2 regions of the Vibrio sp. DW001 genome follow, and region 2 is predicted to be linked to the other one. Evidence: riboswitches for the same ligand, from Rfam matches in the RefSeq annotation. Region 2 holds a riboswitch; the other holds the start of a gene.

Region 1 (9,110 bases), 1.2 Mb from region 2:
TGAAGAACTGCCGCCTAGTGCGATAGGTGTCTCTTCCGATGAAGTAATTCTGAATAAAAACCTTCAGCCTGAAGAAGGAAGTACAGCGCTTCCTATCGAAGTGGAAACAAACGTAAATATCCATATTGGCGATGACTTTAAATTGGCGGCTTTTGGTTTAAAGGGCGAACTCGTCGGCAAACTGAATGTAACCCAAAAAGACAAAGGACCATTTATTGTTGGAGAGATAGAGGTCGTCAATGGCGCTTATCGATCTTTTGGACAAGACTTAATCATTGTTGAAGGGAAAGTGTTGATGAATGGACCGCCAGATCAACCTTATCTTGCTATTGATGCGGTACGAAACCCAGACAACACGCAAGATGATGTTGTGGCGGGTATTCGAGTAACTGGCCCGGCAAACGAGCCAGCAATCGAGGTCTACTCTAAACCATCTATGCCGCAACAGAATGCTTTGTCCTACCTATTGAGAGGACAGGATCTTGATGGCGCAGCTGGTGGGAGTAGCATGACAACGGCTCTAATTGGCCTAAGTTTGGCTAAGAGTGGACAGTTAGTAGGACAAATCGGTGAAACCTTTGGCGTGTCTGATCTGCAGTTGGACACCGCTGGGTCAGGAGAAGAATCTCAGGTGACGGTCAGTGGCTATCTGACTCCAGAACTACAAGTGAAATATGGAGTTGGTATATTTGATTCATTTGGAGAATTCACGGTTAGGTATAAATTAGTCACGGATTTATATTTGGAAGCGGTGTCAGGAATGGATAGTGCAGTTGATCTGTTATATCAATTTGAATTTGATTAGGGAGTAATACATGCGACATCTGGTTTTTGTTTACGGAACGTTGCGTAAAGGTGAATCTAATCATCACGTACTCAGTGATAGTGAGTACCTTGGTTTTTTTGAAACCGAACCGAACTATCAATTGTTCAATTACGGCTCCTATCCAGGCGTTACGCAGGGCAATTGTAAGGTGTTAGGTGAAGTGTATAGCGTTGATGATGATGTACTACAGCGATTAGATCGTCTCGAAAATGTTCCAATTGACTATAGACGAGACCCTATAGATACGCCTTATGGATCGGCGTGGATTTATCTTTATCAAGAAGTGAGTCCACTTGATGAAGCGATAACATCGGGCAACTGGTTGTATCGAAATAAGTAATTTTAGAAGGTATTTGTGTCGATAAGGTAAAAAAAGCCGCTTATTTTTGACGAAAAGCGGCTTTTCTTATGAAGATAAACCGTTATTCGTTGGGATACTGCTCAATAAACTGTTCCACTTTATTGACCATCGCTTTCGATCCAACAAAGAAAGGCACACGTTGGTGTAACTCGGTTGGTTTCAGCTCCATGATGCGATTTTTGCCGTCAGACGCTATGCCACCGGCCTGTTCAATGATGAATGCCATAGGATTACATTCATAAAGAAGGCGAAGTTTACCATTAGGATGACTTTCTGTGCTCGGATATAAGTAGATTCCGCCTTTTAGTAAGTTTCTATGAAAATCAGCAACCAACGAACCAATATAGCGCGAAGTATAAGGCCGATTCTCTTCAGGTACACTCTCTTGACAATATTTTATATACTTTTTAACCCCTTGTGGGAAACGAATATAGTTGCCTTCGTTGATAGAATAAATAGAGCCAGTTTCAGGAGTGATTAAACTTTCATGAGATAAGCAGAAAGAACCGATGGAAGGGTCATAGGTAAAACCATGCACACCATTACCCGTTGTGTACACCAACATCGTTGATGAACCATATATTACATAACCTGCGGCAACTTGTTTTTCACCCGGTTGTAAAAAGTCTTCTTGCGTTGGTGGCGTGCCAACAGGTGAAACGCGGCGATAAATAGAGAAAATTGTACCGACGGAAACATTGACATCGATATTAGATGATCCATCTAACGGATCCATTAAGAGCACATATTTTGCGTTTTTGTTTAGCTCTTTATTAAATGCAACGGTTTCATCTTCTTCTTCGCTTGCCACTCCGCACACTTGATCACGAGCCTCGAGTGCCGCTTTGAATTTGTCATTCGCGTATAAATCTAGCTTTTGTTGTTCTTCACCCTGTATATTTTCAGCACCAACCGAGCCAGTTATATCAACAAGTCCTGCTTTATTGATTTCACGGTTTACGATTTTTGCTGCAAGTCGAATTGAGGCCAATAATGAAGATAGTTCTCCACTAGCGTGGGGGAAGTCACTTTGTTTCTCTACTATAAATTCGCCAAGTGTGCGAAATTCAGACATGTTATATCCTTAACGTTTTCTGATGATTTAGAGGACTTTTTCGTTACAATGACTTATAGCGCTAATTCATTATTATATGTTCGTTGCAACAAGCTCAATTGTATGGCATTAAACTTTTTATTGGTAATGAAGTAACTATTTGATATACAAATTGTTTCAACTACGTATCACATGTTATCTGCAACTGAGTCGAATGATTGCTTTTCTCTGATAGATCGATCACATTAGTGCAGTCAAACAGGCAAGCTTAGGAAAAATAAAATGCACATTCATATTTTGGGGATTTGTGGAACCTTTATGGGGGGCGCGGCGGTGTTAGCTCGTCAGCTGGGGCATAAAGTAACAGGGAGCGACGCAAATATGTATCCACCCATGAGTACGTTACTGGAATCTCAAGGTATAGAAATTATTGAGGGTTTTGACCCCTCACAACTAAAATCTAATCCTGATCTCGTTGTTATTGGTAATGCCATGAGTAGAGGTAACCCGTGTGTAGAGTATGTCCTTGATCACAATCTAAAATATACGTCTGGTCCACAGTGGTTAAAAGAGTTTCTCCTCCATGATAGATGGGTATTAGCCGTGTCTGGCACTCATGGAAAAACAACAACAGCAAGCATGTTGTCATGGATACTTGAGGATTGTGGTTACGAGCCAGGTTTTCTTGTTGGTGGTGTTTTAGGGAATTTTGGGGTATCTGCACGCCTAGGAAACAGCATGTTCTTTGTAGTTGAGGCTGATGAATATGACAGTGCATTTTTCGATAAACGGTCAAAATTCATTCACTACCACCCTCGCACCTTAGTAATGAATAATCTTGAGTTCGATCATGCCGATATTTTTGATGATCTTGAAGCAATTAAGAAACAATTTCATCACTTAGTACGAACAATCCCGAGTAATGGTCGAATATTCTCTCCTAAATCAGAAATGGCGCTTCAAGATGTACTGGAAAGAGGCTGCTGGAGTGAACAAGAGCTGATCGGAGATGAATCTTGTGACTGGAAAACAGAGAAAATCGAAAAAGATGGCAGCGAATTTAATGTTTTTTTTCGCAGCGAATTAGTTGGTACAGTGAAGTGGGATTTGGTTGGAGATCATAATGTTAGCAATGCATTGATGGCGGTGGCCGCAGCAAGACATGTCGGTGTTACTGCGGATCTGGCCTGCGAATCTTTAGCGTCGTTCATTAATACCAAAAGGCGCCTTGAACTAAAAGGTGAGGTCGCAGGTGTCACGGTTTATGACGATTTTGCTCATCACCCTACCGCGATAGAACTGACACTGGATGGGTTGCGTAATAAGGTGGGGAAGCAAAAAATAATTGCGGTATTGGAACCTCGCTCAGCAACGATGAAGATGGGTATCCATAAGGAAACGCTCGCGACGTCGTTATCTAAAGCGGACTCTATATACCTGTATCAGCCAAATAATTTAAAATGGTCAGTAGAAGACATTGCCAAACACTGTGCTCAACCTACTTTTGTGAGTGATAATATAGACGTGTTTGTTGCTGAAATTTTGCAAGAAGCAGCGGAGGGCGATCAAATACTCGTGATGAGTAATGGTGGCTTTGACGATATCCACGATAGGTTGTTAGGTGGATTGACTAAGAGTAAATAGATGTTATCCAACCGAAATAGTGGACATTTTAACAATGCAGAGAATGTAGATGATTAAAGACAAAACAATTACCTTGGCATTTACTGGCGCCTCTGGTGCACCTTATGGTTTACGGTTGCTAGAATGCCTGCTAGCGGCAGATTATAAAGTTTACCTGCTCATTTCTTCAGCGGCTCGTGTTGTGATGGCAACCGAACACAACCTAAAGTTACCGAGTGGTCCTGAAGCGGCCAAAGCGGTGCTGATTAAACAACTGAACTGCAAACCTGAACGATTAGAAGTGTGTGGTAAAGAAGATTGGTTTTCTCCTGTTGCTTCAGGCAGTGCCGCACCTAAAAAAATGGTGGTTTGTCCCTGTTCTGCAGGTAGTGTGGCTGCCATTGCCCATGGCATGTCAGACAACCTCATAGAACGAGCGGCAGATGTGGTTATGAAAGAGCGCGGTCAGCTATTATTGGTTGTTAGAGAAACCCCTTTTTCCACATTGCATTTAGAGAATATGCATAAGCTTTCTCAGATGGGTGTGACTATTATGCCCGCGGCTCCGGGGTTCTATCATCAACCTAAAACCATCGACGACTTGGTGGATTTTATGGTGGCAAGAATATTAGATCATCTCGATATTGAGCAAAAACTCGTTGCGCGTTGGGGATATGACAATCGATAAACTGGCTTGTTAGCGTGGCGGATAAGCCTCTGTTCTCGCGGCTAGTATCTTCATTACATTACGTATACAATCACTGTCGACTCATCGGGGTGCTCAATAGTTATTTTTATATGATCAACTATTGGGCTGAGATTAAGTTTTCCTTAGAACCCGTACACCTGAACCAGATAATACTGGCGTAGGAATTGAGCGGGATAAATCAAAATCCTCCCTCAAGCCTGTGCCGCTCAAAACATGGAGAGCGTCCAGTGAAATACACTATTTCAACCTTAGCAGTAACCCTTTCATTTTCTACTTTTGCCGCCGATAAACTGACGGTATATACCTATGATTCTTTTGCCGCCGATTGGGGCCCAGGCCCAAAAATTGAAAAAGCCTTTGAAGCTCAATGTGGTTGTGACTTAGAGTTTGTCGCATTAGATGATGGGGTGTCTATTCTTAATCGTTTACGTCTAGAAGATAGCAACAGTAAAGCGGACATCATTTTAGGGTTAGATACGAATTTAATGACGGAAGCAAAAAAGACAGGGCTGTTAACAGAACACAACGTAGACACCTCTGTTACAACACTACCTAAGGGTTGGTCAGACAGTACATTTGTTCCTTTTGATTACGGCTATTTTGCTTTTGTATATAACAAAGATAAGCTACAAAACCCACCTAAGAGCTTAAAAGAACTTGTCGAAGAACGTGATGATTTAAAAGTGATATACCAAGACCCACGTACTTCTACACCCGGACAAGGTTTATTACTTTGGATGAAGTCTGTGTATGGTGACGACGTTAGTAAAGCGTGGGAAATGCTGTCTAAAAAAACCGTGACCGTGACGAAAGGCTGGTCTGAATCGTATTCGATGTTTTTAAAGGGAGAAGCGGACCTTGTTCTCTCTTACACCACTTCTCCTGCTTATCATTTAATTGCTGAAAATGATGCAAAATATGCCGCGGCTATTTTTAATGAAGGGCATTACATGCAAACTGAAGTAGCTGCGAAAGTGAAAGGTTCCCAAAAACCTAAGCTCGCTGACGAGTTTATGAGCTTTATTTTAAGTAATGAGTTTCAATCAGCAATGCCAACCGGTAACTGGATGTACCCAGTGACGAATGTTCCATTGCCTGAAGGTTTTGAGACGCTGACGGTTCCGGAAAAAGCTCTTTCATACTCTTCTGATGAAGTGTCGGAAATGCGCAAAAACTGGATAAGAGAATGGCAATCAGCTTTAGTTCAATAATACTCAATTAGGCATGTTTGTAATTGATTATCCTGATTGGTATAAGCTGAATTTTCAATAGAGATTGAAGTGTCCGAGTGTCTTGAATTATGAGTAAAACGCCGAAGTTAGGCATTGTTATTGCTGTGTTTATCGTGGTCTTTGTCGCCTCGGCGTTTGGAGCGCTTATTTCATACGCGCCCAATCTCGATCTTACTCAGGTAGTCTCTGACCCTTACTATCTACATGTCACCAAATTTAGTTTTTACCAAGCTTTCTTGTCAACACTGCTTAGTGTTGGTTTAGCTATACCCGTAGCGCATTCGCTATCAAGACGGGATTTCATGGGTAAATCGTTTCTATTAAAGTTATTTTCAAGCACACTTGTTTTACCTGTTCTTGTGGGTGTTTTCGGTCTGTTAGCCATTTATGGAAATAGCGGTTTATTGGCGACGTGGCTCAATAAATGGAATGTTGAATTACCCTTTTCAATATATGGCCTAAATGGCATATTACTCGCGCATGTATTCTTTAATTTACCTTATGCTAGCCGTTTATTACTTCTCTCTTTAGAAGGTATCCCTCCAGAACAACATAAGCTCTGTTCTCACCTCGGTATGAGTCATTGGTACAAATTTAAGTGGGTAGAATGGCCAAGGTTACGACAACAGTTACCTCATGTTTGTGGTTTAGTATTCATGCTCTGCTTTACGAGTTTTGCTACCGTTATGGCGTTGGGTGGTGGGCCGAAATCAACGACAATAGAATTAGCGATATACCAAGCAATCAAGTTTGATTTTGACTTGCAAGCTGGTGCGTTATTAGCAATATGGCAGATGTTATTGTGCGGTCTGTTATCACTATCGATACAAAAAATAAGTAAGCCAAATATTTTAACTATGCAATCCAATCCGCACTCTATCATCTTTACCCAAGACAATAACCGCGCAAAATTATGGGACTGCAGTTGGATAGCCTTTGCGTCACTTATCGTCTTACCACCGCTGATGATGGTGGTACTGAGTGGATTGAATTCAAAACTGTGGCAAGTGCTTCAAGATGACCGATTTTGGCAAGCAGTTAAGGCTTCATTAAGTATTGCTTGTTCGGCGAGTGTCATCGCTCTGTTTATTGGTGTCGCTATACTTCAAACAAGTCGAATATGGAGAAGTAAGGGCCGTTCTAATTATGCAAATGGTATCGAACTTATTGGCACAATTATTCTCGTTACGCCTGGCTTGGTTATTAGTACAGGGCTGTTTTTACTGCTTAGAAAAATAACCGATGTGTATAGCCTCGCGTTTATTATTGTGGTTGCTGTTAATAGTTTGATGGCGTTGCCATATGTAATTAAGACATTGTCTCAACCATTCTTTCAGATATTACAACAGTATCAATTTCTCACCATGAGTTTGGGAATGAAAGGCTGGCGTCGATTTTTATTGATAGAATGGAGAGGATTACAAAAACCGATAGCGCAAGCATTTGCGATAAGTTTCATGCTCTCTATGGGTGATCTTAGCGCAATAGCTCTGTTTGGCAGCCAAGATTTTAGAACCTTGCCTTTGTACCTTTTTCAGTTGTTAGGTAGCTATCAAATGGAAGCCGCCGCGGTGGTATCCTTAACGTTATTGCTATTAAGTGTAGGCAGTTTCACTATAGTCGAAAAGGTATTTGGGAAAACGTATGCTCAATGTCGATAATGTTCACTATCGTTACCATAAAGAGGTTTTTAAGTTTGATTTTAGGCTTGAAGATGGCCGCATTGTCGCGCTTATGGGACCTAGTGGCTCAGGGAAATCAACCTTACTTGCCCTCATTGCAGGGTTTATTCATCCAGAAAGTGGAAACATAGCGGTTAATGATGCCTCATTGCTAAACCAAGAGCCTCATTTAAGACCTTTCGCCATGCTATTCCAAGAACATAATTTGTTCAGCCATCTAACGGTTAGAGAAAATATAGGCTTAGGGTTACACCCTGGCTTAAAGCTAACGGTGATACAAAAAGATCAGGTAATTGATGCGGCTAAACAGGTCGGCATTGATGAGCTATTAGATCGAACACCTGAAAAACTCTCCGGTGGTCAGAAGCAGCGTGTAGCATTAGCACGTTGCTTTGTTCAACCACACTGCATTTGGTTGTTAGATGAACCGTTTTCGGCTCTCGATCCTATCTTAAGAGAAGAAATGTTGATGCTCGTTAAACGCCTTGCAGATGATAGACAGATTACCGTAGTGATGGTGACGCATCATATTAGTGATGCGAAAGCGATAGCGACAGATTTCATCTTTGTTGACGAGTATAAAGCGCTCATTCATGAGCCCATCATTCAATTAAGTGCTCAACACAGCAACGAAAAGTTACGTGCATTTGTGAAAGCTGGTTCAAGTTGACCTAATTGGTTGAAAGTTCATGGTTCTAGATAAACTCCGTGTCGACAATTATCATTTTATTCTCTTTTAGTCGTGATCTATATAGCGGCTTGAAGTAATATTGGCGACCTTAAAAAGCTCGGCTTTTCTTTCTAGATAAATAGGAGAATAGTCGATCTTATCTGCCTATAATATGTGTATCAATAGGCATCACCGAATAGAACAATAGACGCGAGTCTACTCCAACATAGAGGTAATCAATCATATGGCATTTGCTTTGGGTCAACGCTGGATAAGTGATACAGAAAGCGATTTGGGTTTAGGTACTATCGTAGAGTTGGACGCAAGAACCGTTACGTTAATGTTCGCTGCGTCTGAAGAAAATAGAGTTTATGCCCAAAAAGAAGCCCCAATTACCCGCGTTATATTCCATGTTGGAGATTCCATAGAGAGCCAAGAAGGTTGGTCTTTAAAGGTAGAAGAAGTTCTAGTAGATAATGGCCTTCTAACCTATGTAGGTACAAGAGAAGATACGCAAGAAAGTGGCATTATGCTAAGAGAGATATTCCTTAGTAACCAAATTCGATTTAATAAACCGCAAGACAAACTGTTTGCAGGTCAGATAGATCGAATGGATAACTTTGTATTGCGTTATAGCGCGTTGAAGAATCAATACCAGCAACATAAGAGCCCGATGCGTGGTTTATGCGGAATGCGTGCAGGTCTTATCCCCCACCAATTATTTATCGCTCATGAAGTAGGGCGTAGACACGCACCGCGCGTTCTGCTTGCTGATGAAGTGGGGTTAGGTAAAACCATTGAAGCGGGCATGATTATCCATCAACAGGTGTTATCCGGCAGTGCAGAACGTGTTCTTATTGTTGTGCCGGAAACACTACAGCACCAATGGCTCGTTGAAATGATGCGCCGTTTTAATCTGCACTTCTCTATCTTTGATGAAGAGCGTTGTATCG
Region 2 (9,110 bases):
ACAAGCTTAGCCGGCATACTTGGGTCGGCGGGCTCTTGAATCACAACGTTAAGCCCTTGGTCATTGAAGTAACCTTTTTCTTGCGCTATGACGATAGGACCATGGTTAGGATTCACGAACCAGTCCAGCATTAACGTAACACTCTTTTGCTCTGCGCTTGCATTGAGAGAAAGGCCAGAAAGTAAAAGAGCCAACCATCCTTTTATTGCGATAGAACCTGTTCGGGTTTGGGAATGCATTATTTTTCCTTAAGTATTGATGGGTTTAGGTTAGAGCTGCCAATGGATAGCTCGTTTGAGTAATCTGTCTGTGATGAAATATAGGGCGATAGAAAATAGGGCTAAAATAAACAATGCGGCAAACATCTCATCGATCATCATTCGTGCGTTAGCTTGCAGCATTAAATACCCCAGTCCAGCACTGGAACCTACCCATTCACCAACTACCGCGCCGATTGGGGCAACGACGACGGCAACCCGAATGCCTGAAGCAAGGGCTGGTAATGCGGCTGGGAGGCGGACGTGCCTTAATGTCTGCCATTTAGATGCTGACATGGTTTTAGCAAGGTCAAGATAACCGTTAGGGGTGGAGCGCAGTCCGTCGTAACAACATGTCGTCACAGGGAAGAAAATAATGAGTGCTGCCATGACCACTTTAGATGCGATTCCATAACCGAGCCACAGCATTAATATTGGAGCAATAGCAAATACCGGTATGGCTTGACTAGCAATTAGGATAGGCAATAGCCAGCGTTTCAGCGGTTCGAATAGAAGCATCTGTAAAGCAAAAAACAACCCCATAGTGAGGCCTAAAACTAACCCAAGTATTATTTCTTGAGTGGTTATCCATGTATGGAAGAGCAACACGTCGATTCTTAGTATAAGTTTCATCATGACGGCGTGAGGCGACGGCAAGATAAAAGGAGGGAATGCAAACACCACAACAATCAACTGCCATAATCCAAACAATAGACAAGCGGTCAGAATACCCTGAAGCAAAGGGTGTATTGTTTTCTTCTTTTTCGCTATATGAGGTTCAGAAGTGGCGTTCAATACGTTAATGTCCAACATGATCTCGCTCCAATTGCTCTATTAATTTCTGTTGTAATTCTGCTATTTCCCCATTCAAGGACCGAGGTGTATCGCCATTGGGAACAGGAAAAGAGTGCGTTTGAGATGGACTGCCCAACATGAGATAGATGTGGTCAGCTAATCGCAGCGCTTCTTGAGGGTCGTGCGTAATTAGCACCACAGTTTTGTTCTGTAAAAGTGTGGCTGAGAGATTTTGAAGTTGGTAACGAGTCACCGCATCCAATGCTGAAAAAGGCTCATCCATTAATACCAAAGGTTTATCCTGCATTAACGTTCTAGCAAGAGCGACTCGTTGACGCATTCCTCCAGAAAGCTGATTAGGGAACTGATGGCGCTGGTTCAATAGTCCAACCTGACCGATAAGTTGGATGGCCTTTTGTTTATCTTTTTCTGACAAGATGAGGCTGCCAAATTTAAAGCTTAAACAGACGTTATCCATGACATTGAGCCATGGCATGAGTAAATCTTGTTGTGCCATATAGGCGACATGTTGGTGTGACTCACCGTTAAGGCTGCTTCTCATGTCACCTTGCCAGTCAAGATCCTCATTTAAGAGACCAGCCAGAAAGCGAAGCAAGGTGGTTTTTCCACAACCACTTCTACCCAAAATAGCGGTCCATCGCTGTTTTGAGATCTGCATGTTTAAGTCAGAAAGGATGGGTTGTTGGCTATCTTTGTAGCCTAACGAGGCATTTTTCAGTTCAATGAGTACAGAATTAGTCATACTCAATGTCACCATTCGATTGTTCATTTTCGGTTTGAGTTGGAAACGAATAATAGTCTTGCACTAATTGATGTCCCGGAAAAAAGTGATGAACAGGGCCGTGACCGTGACCAATATCTAACTTATCAGCGTGAGAGATTGCTTGAGTAATATAGTATTTGCCAAGTTGAACGGCTTCTTTTAGCGAATAGCCCTGCGCAAGATAGCTGGCTATCGCTGACGAAAGCGTACAGCCTGTTCCGTGGGTGTTTTGTGTTTTAATTCTGGTTGTCGATAGGCGTTCGACATGTTCTTTAGTGATAAATAGATCGGTACTGTTATCGGAAGAGTCCAGATGCCCACCTTTAAGTAAGATAGTTCGCGTATCTAATTGCCTAAGTTTTACAATGAGAGCATTCATTTCGGCTTCAGTTTTAGGTGCCGATTCGCCGGTTAAGGCGGCGGCTTCCGGAAGATTAGGTGTAATCATCGTGGCTAAGGGTAATAGAACGGCTTTTAAGGTGCTGATGGCTGAGCTTTCGAGCAGTAAGTCGCCACTAGTCGCGACCATTACAGGATCGATGACAAGGTGTTTAGGCTTATATTGGCGGAGTTTTCTGGCGACGGTTTTTATAATGTTAACGTCGCTCAACATACCGATTTTTACGGCTTGGATAGTGAGGTCGGAAAATACAGCGTCCATCTGTTGTTCTACAAATTCAGACGAGATGGGGAAGATGCCAGTGACACCTTGGGTATTTTGTGCGGTAAGGGCTGTAATAACGGAGCAAGCATAACTGCCTGTCGCTGAGATGGCTTTGATATCCGCTTGAATACCTGCACCGCCACCACTATCTGAACCGGCAATGGTAAGTACAATCGGTGTTGTGTTCTTTACTGTCATGTTTGGTTCCTAAACGTAATCGTAAAGGAATAACAGCAGCCAGATGGAAGAGGTATGCTACGGGGTGTAGACAACCTTATTTTGGCATGGCTATCAGTTCCCTACGTCAGTGTTAACTGCATCAGGTTCAACGGGTCCCATCGAAATGGTCTCAGCTTTGGGTTATGGCCCATCGCTCCCCGACTAATATCTAAAATATGTTTGCCGAAAGAGTGTAGCAAATTCATTGGGTAACGAAAAGCGCTACGCAATGACTCTCGTCAATGTTTGCAACTGAACAGGTCGATACTATGGTTGCTGGAACGATAAGCTCACTATTGCATAGAGAACTCTAGAATGGATGCCAACGGTCAAATTTCGCCAGAATTGGTTGCGCAGATCTATGATACTGCATTGGATCCGACCCAATGGCCTGTTTTGTTGGAACAGATAGCATCAACCCTTCCACCACTGGAAGCGGAACTTGTGGTGAGTGCAACCGCGCAAGTAAATCAACGGTTATCAATGCGGGAGGTGGAAAGGTATAGAAGTCTTTCTCAGGTTTCTACTATCGTTGAACACCTAGAGCGAAGTGCGGCCATTAGTAATCGAATGAAAGATAATGATGAGCACCAACATTTGCAATTGAGCCTGTTCGACTTCTTACCTTTGCCTGCATTTGTCATTACTGGTAGTGGGGCGTTGGTGCAACAGAACCAACTTGCACTCGACTTTCTGAAGACCACAGATTTAGTAAAAATAGAGGATGGTAATGTTTTATTTTCGCTCAACTCCCAACAACAATGGTTCAATAAATTATTGTTTGAACTGACTGACCTAAAAGGGGAGGAACGCGAAACCACAATGCGCCTGCGTGACAGTTTTCAAACCAATCCAGTGAGTATCAGTTTGTCTCGGATAGATGACCAATATCAACTTGGCAGCAATATATTGGTTCTTTTCGCAAATCAAAACGTGGATGTAAAACCCAATCTAACCGCGTTCTGTCAGCGCTACGACTTAACGAAAGCGGAGCAGAGACTGGTCGAAAAACTGGCGCATAATAAAACGTTGAATGAGATTAGCGACAGTCACGGTGTTTCGATCAATACCATTCGGACTCAGTTAAAATCGGTCTTCCAAAAAACAGATTGCCACCGACAAAGTGAGTTAATGAAGCTGATTTTGATGAATCCTACAGCGGAAACTCGGGACACTGTCAGTTCGTTAAAATCCAAGCTTATTTTTGAAACCGCGCGCTATCATCAAGTCTATAAAGTCAGTGATGAGAGGCAGTTAGGATTCAGTGATATAGGCAGAAAAAGTGGTATTCCGGTTATCTTGTTTCCACCGAGTACGGGGTCAAGACTGCAGCAACACCCAAACAATCGGACTCTTTTTGACCATAACATTCGCTTAATTACCATCGACCGTCCAGGGTTTGGCTTATCAACTTCCGATCCAAACCGTACTTTGGCGAGTATTGCACGTGACGTAGATACATTGGCGGACTTTCTTAATTTGGACCGATTTTCTCTTATGGGATTTTGTGGTGGAGGGCCTTATGCCTTGGCGGCTGCGTCCATATTAAAAGAACGGATAGTGCATACGACGATTGTTAGTACTGTCACCCCTTACCAACCAATCAATCTTTTCCATGGTGTAAAATCCAGTAATAAGTTCTTGGCGCAAATTGCGATGAGAGCCCCATCGGTACTGCATCCCCTTTTAAAGATTATCACCAATAATTTGATGAAGGATCACGAGTTGTATTTTGATCAGGTTTATCAACATTTGTGTGAGAGCGACGCGGCGGCATTGTCGGAAACAGAAGTCACCGATAATTTTTTATTGGCGTTCAGAGAAGCGATGCGGCAAGGACCAAATGCCTTTTGTGAAGATTTGGTCATTTTGAGTCGTCTATGGAACATTGATTTTGAAAATATCGTTTCACCAGTAACGATATGGCATGGCAGTTTGGACCAACATGTTCCCGTTCAATTGGCACGAAAGTTTCACCGTAGCCTAAGTAATTCAAAATTCCATGAATTTGAAAATCTTGGTCATTTACTCGTCTATCATCGCTGGAGTGATATTTTAAAATCTGTGGCAAAGGAGTATGGCGATAGAATGCGGGCTAAATGACGAGCAAATAAAAAGCCGAACTGATGTGATGCATCATTCGGCTTTTTATTAATCGAGTCTAAAACGGTAATGAAAAGTGGTTATTACCAACCCTTAACTACACCACCTTTAAAGATCTCAGATGCAGCTTTATAGACTTCATCTGTTTGGTACGCTTTTACGAAGTTTTGTACTTTTTCTGAATCGACATTGTCAGTACGAGCCACAATCAGGTTAACGTATGGAGACTTTTTGTCCTCTACGAATATGCCGTCTTTCTCTGGTGTTAGATCGATGCTGCTCGCATAGGTCGTGTTGATTATTGATAGTGCAACATCGTCAAGTGAGCGAGGAAGTTGCGCTGCATCTAGCTCTACGATAGTGATGTTTTTAGGATTCTCTACGATATCGCGAATGGTGCCAGAAAGGCCAGTATCGGCACGTAGTTTAAGCAACCCTTGTTGCTCAAGAAGTAGCAATGAACGACCTAGGTTAGTTGGGTCGTTAGGGACCGCGATACGTGAGCCATCAGCGATCTGGTCAACGGATGTCACCTGCTTAGAGTAACCAGCAATAGGATAAACAAACGAGTTACCAGCGATAGCAAGTTTGTAGCCACGGTCAGCAATCTGTTGATCAAGATAAGGTTTGTGCTGGAACGCATTGATATCTACAGAACCATCATCAAGTGCAGCATTTGGCGTAACATAATCAGTGAACGTGACGAGTTCAACATCTAAATTGTATTTCTCTTTTGCTACTTTTGCCGCTACTTCAGCTACTTGAGCTTCTGCACCTGCCATTACACCGATTTTTATTTTGTTGCTATCCACTTCTTTGTCACCGCAGCCTGCCAATACCAGAGCTGATGCCGCTGTTGCTGTTATGAGTAAATTCTTAAGATTAAATTTCATGTTACCTCTCCTTAGTTTGTTGTGATTATTATTATCTGTGGTCTACACGACGGACGAATGTATCACCTATCGATTGAATTATTTGAACCAGTACTATCAACATCACCACGGTGACCGCCATGATGACAACATCATATCGATGAAAGCCGTAGCGGATGGCGACGTCACCTAGACCTCCACCACCAACAGTACCCGCCATGGCTGAGTAGCTTACTAGTGTGACTAAAGTGATAGTGACTGCATTGATTATGGTAGGCAGAGCTTCAGGAAGCAGTACCTTAGTAATGATTTGCATGGGTGTTGCTCCCATAGATTGTGCGGCCTCTACAAGGCCACCCGGGACTTCAAGTAATGCGCCTTCAATTAGACGGGCAACAAAGGGGATCGCACCTATGGTCAGAGGAACGATGGCGGCTGTTGTGCCGATAAACGTACCAACTAAAAGCTTTGTTACTGGGATGATAGCGACCATTAGGACTAGAAATGGTACTGAGCGGCCAATATTCACAACAGCGCCTAAGCCACCATTTAATTTGGTGTTTTCCGCAAGCCCGCCTTTTTTGGTGATGTGTAAGATAACACCTAACGGAATACCTACTGCAAATCCGACTAATCCAGAAACGGCAACCATATAGAGCGTTTCACCTGTGGCGCCCAATAATAGACCACTATTGAAGCTTAACCATTGAGTAATAGAATCAAAGGACATAACCAAGCACCTCTACTTTAACTTTGTGTTCTTCTAAAAATTTAATCGCTGCATTGTCATCTTCTTCTGAGCCAAATAACTCAGCGACCATCATTCCGAACTTAACACCACCTGCGTAATCTAGGTCGGAACTTAAGATACTGACATCGATATTAAACTGACGAGAAATCTGGCTCATAACCGGGGCATCTACTGTCTCTCCAGTAAATTCAAGCCTGACGAGCGGATGCGTTCCGTCAATACGATCTGGCTGTAGCCTAGATTGGTAATCCTCTGGAATAGAGAGGTCTAACGTAGAGCGAATAAAACTGTGCGCAAGTTCTGTTTTCGGGTGAGCAAAAATTTCACCAACCGTGCCTTTTTCGACAAGTTCACCGTCTCCTATGATAGCGACTTGATGACATATGCCTTTAACAACGTCCATTTCGTGAGTAATGAGTAGAATCGTTATGTTCAGTTTACGGTTGATCTCTTTCAGTAATTCAAGAATTGATTGTGTAGTTGCTGGGTCTAACGCGCTGGTGGCTTCGTCACATAGCAAGACTTTAGGGTCAGATGCTAACGCTCTTGCTATGGCGACACGTTGTTTTTGACCACCACTTAGATTGGCTGGATAGGTGTCTCGCTTATCCTCTAGTCCCACCAAAGATAGTAACTCGGAAACTTTGGCGTTTATTTTCTCTTTGCTTATGCCTGCAAGCTCTAGAGGAAGGGCAATATTATTAAAAACAGTGCGAGAAGAGAGCAAGTTAAAGTGTTGAAATATCATACCAATATTGCGACGAGCTTCGCTTAACTCTGATTTAGATAACTGAGTCAAATCGACTCCGTCAACGACAACGTTACCCTGTGTAGGGGCTTCTAACATGTTTACACAACGGATAAGTGTACTTTTTCCTGCACCGGAGGAACCTATAACACCAAATATGTTGCCTTGTGGAACGGTTAGGTTTATCTCTTTTAAGGCGTGTATTTCTTTTTCGCCTTGATAGAACACCTTGTTAACGTTGCTGATTTTAATCATGTAATAAAACCTAATCAGGATAATTAGAATAAAGTAATGGTTAACTTTCTAAACTGTAGATTATGCTAGGGCCATCACGTTTTTATGTCAATAGATATTTTTACGTCTAGACGTCTGTAGCTCTATTTGCAGCGTGTTATTTGGGTGTTACGACGTTCTAAACGCAATAAAACGACACGAAACGAACCTTGTTATTTGAGGATAAATGGTGATTAGCGCTGCAAAGCGTGCAATAATTTCGATCTAAATATCTAATGAGGATAACGCTTTGGTTAAACCTGCTGTGTTTTTAGACCGAGACGGTGTGATTAATGTCGATCATGGTTACGTACATGATGAGCATGATTTTGAATTCATCGACGGTGTCTTTGAAGCGACCCAAAAACTACAACAGATGGGGTATCTTTTGGTTTTGGTCACGAACCAATCCGGTGTTGCCCGTGGGTTGTTTAGCGAAGACCGGTTTCTCTCATTAACTGAGTGGATGGATTGGAACTTCGTCGACAATGGCGTTGATTTCGATGGGATCTATTACTGCATGCACCATCCAGAGCATGGAATTGGTGAATATAAGCAAGATTGTGATTGCCGTAAACCCAAACCTGGTATGTTTCTTTCTGCGCGCGATTTCTTAAAGATCGACATGAAGAACTCGGTTATGGTCGGTGATAAAGCGGAAGACATGATGGCTGCGGAAGCAGCTGGTGTTGGTACTAAAATATTAGTCAGAACTGGAAAACCAGTGACAGACAAGGGAACGTCTATTGCCTCGACTGTACTTAACAGTATTAAAGACGTACCAGCATACCTTGAACAGATATAAAGGTTTTAGTGTGAATATAAAGTGGTTTTTTATTTCAATAATTATGGTGTTGGTTGGATGTAGTTCTACCGTAGAACCCTTCTATGTTTGCAATAACGGAACGCAGTTTACGGTGTCAACTATAGACGAAAATACAGCAGAAATAGTCATGGCGCATAAACGTATCGCACTAAAACAAGTTCCAGCGGCTTCTGGAAGCAAATATCAAAACACAGAACGTGAATTGTTGCTTTGGCTAAAGGGGACACGAGCTATGTTGACACTTAGTTTTGATACGGTTGTGAACTGCGATCAGGTAATGAATTGATGCCAACAAAAAAACTGACTATTCATGATATTGCGAAACTTTCTGGTGTTGGTAAGTCAACGGTTTCTCGTGTGTTAACCAATGATCCTAAAGTGAAGCCTGATACCCGTGAACGGGTAGAGAAGATAATTGCAGATTCTGGTTATGTGCCGTCAAAATCAGCACAGTCTATGCGCGGAGGCAGCCAAAAGGTTGTAGGTGTCATTATTTCTCGGCTCGATTCTCCTTCCGAAAATCGAGCCGTCAGTAGTATTCTCGATACACTTTATAGTGCCGGTTACGATGTAGTTATTATGGAGAGTCAGTTTGATAAAGATAAAACCAACGATCATCTAGACGTACTTAAAAAGCGAAATGTTGATGGTGTTATCCTTTTTGGTTTTACTGGCTGTGATATTTCCCGTCTAGTTGAATGGAAAAGCAAAATCGTCGTCATTGCTATGGATGTGGAAGGTATCTCGTCGGTCGATTACGATAGCGCGGGTGTGATTATTAAAGCACTGGAGCATATAAAGAACCATTCATTATCGGA

What was found. Region 2 has a riboswitch for thiamine pyrophosphate ahead of thiD (bifunctional hydroxymethylpyrimidine kinase/phosphomethylpyrimidine kinase). Riboswitches for the same ligand answer to the same signal wherever they lie in the genome.
Region 1: it holds a riboswitch for thiamine pyrophosphate, as region 2 does, so the genes downstream of both, thiB (thiamine ABC transporter substrate binding subunit) here and thiD (bifunctional hydroxymethylpyrimidine kinase/phosphomethylpyrimidine kinase) in region 2, are expected to answer to the same signal.

What each region holds. Positions count from the first base shown of each region.
Region 1 is NZ_CP091975.1:340,782-349,891, forward strand. Features, by position in the region: gene L3V77_RS01690 (translocation/assembly module TamB domain-containing protein) at 1-805, shown strand, start outside; gene L3V77_RS01695 (gamma-glutamylcyclotransferase) at 816-1,166, shown strand; gene fbp (class 1 fructose-bisphosphatase) at 1,249-2,262, opposite strand; gene mpl (UDP-N-acetylmuramate:L-alanyl-gamma-D-glutamyl-meso-diaminopimelate ligase) at 2,524-3,885, shown strand; gene L3V77_RS01710 (flavin prenyltransferase UbiX) at 3,935-4,552, shown strand; TPP riboswitch at 4,628-4,754, shown strand; gene thiB (thiamine ABC transporter substrate binding subunit) at 4,801-5,784, shown strand; gene thiP (thiamine/thiamine pyrophosphate ABC transporter permease ThiP) at 5,871-7,466, shown strand; gene thiQ (thiamine ABC transporter ATP-binding protein) at 7,450-8,157, shown strand; gene rapA (RNA polymerase-associated protein RapA) at 8,402-9,110, shown strand, end outside.
Region 2 is NZ_CP091975.1:2,926,613-2,935,722, reverse strand. Features, by position in the region: gene L3V77_RS13420 (ABC transporter substrate-binding protein) at 1-239, opposite strand, end outside; gene L3V77_RS13415 (ABC transporter permease) at 270-1,070, opposite strand; gene L3V77_RS13410 (ABC transporter ATP-binding protein) at 1,057-1,815, opposite strand; gene thiD (bifunctional hydroxymethylpyrimidine kinase/phosphomethylpyrimidine kinase) at 1,808-2,698, opposite strand; TPP riboswitch at 2,780-2,890, opposite strand; gene L3V77_RS13400 (alpha/beta fold hydrolase) at 3,035-4,822, shown strand; gene L3V77_RS13395 (MetQ/NlpA family lipoprotein) at 4,906-5,715, opposite strand; gene L3V77_RS13390 (methionine ABC transporter permease) at 5,747-6,424, opposite strand; gene metN (methionine ABC transporter ATP-binding protein MetN) at 6,414-7,448, opposite strand; gene gmhB (D-glycero-beta-D-manno-heptose 1,7-bisphosphate 7-phosphatase) at 7,717-8,271, shown strand; gene L3V77_RS13375 (MliC family protein) at 8,384-8,578, shown strand; gene treR (trehalose operon repressor TreR) at 8,578-9,110, shown strand, end outside.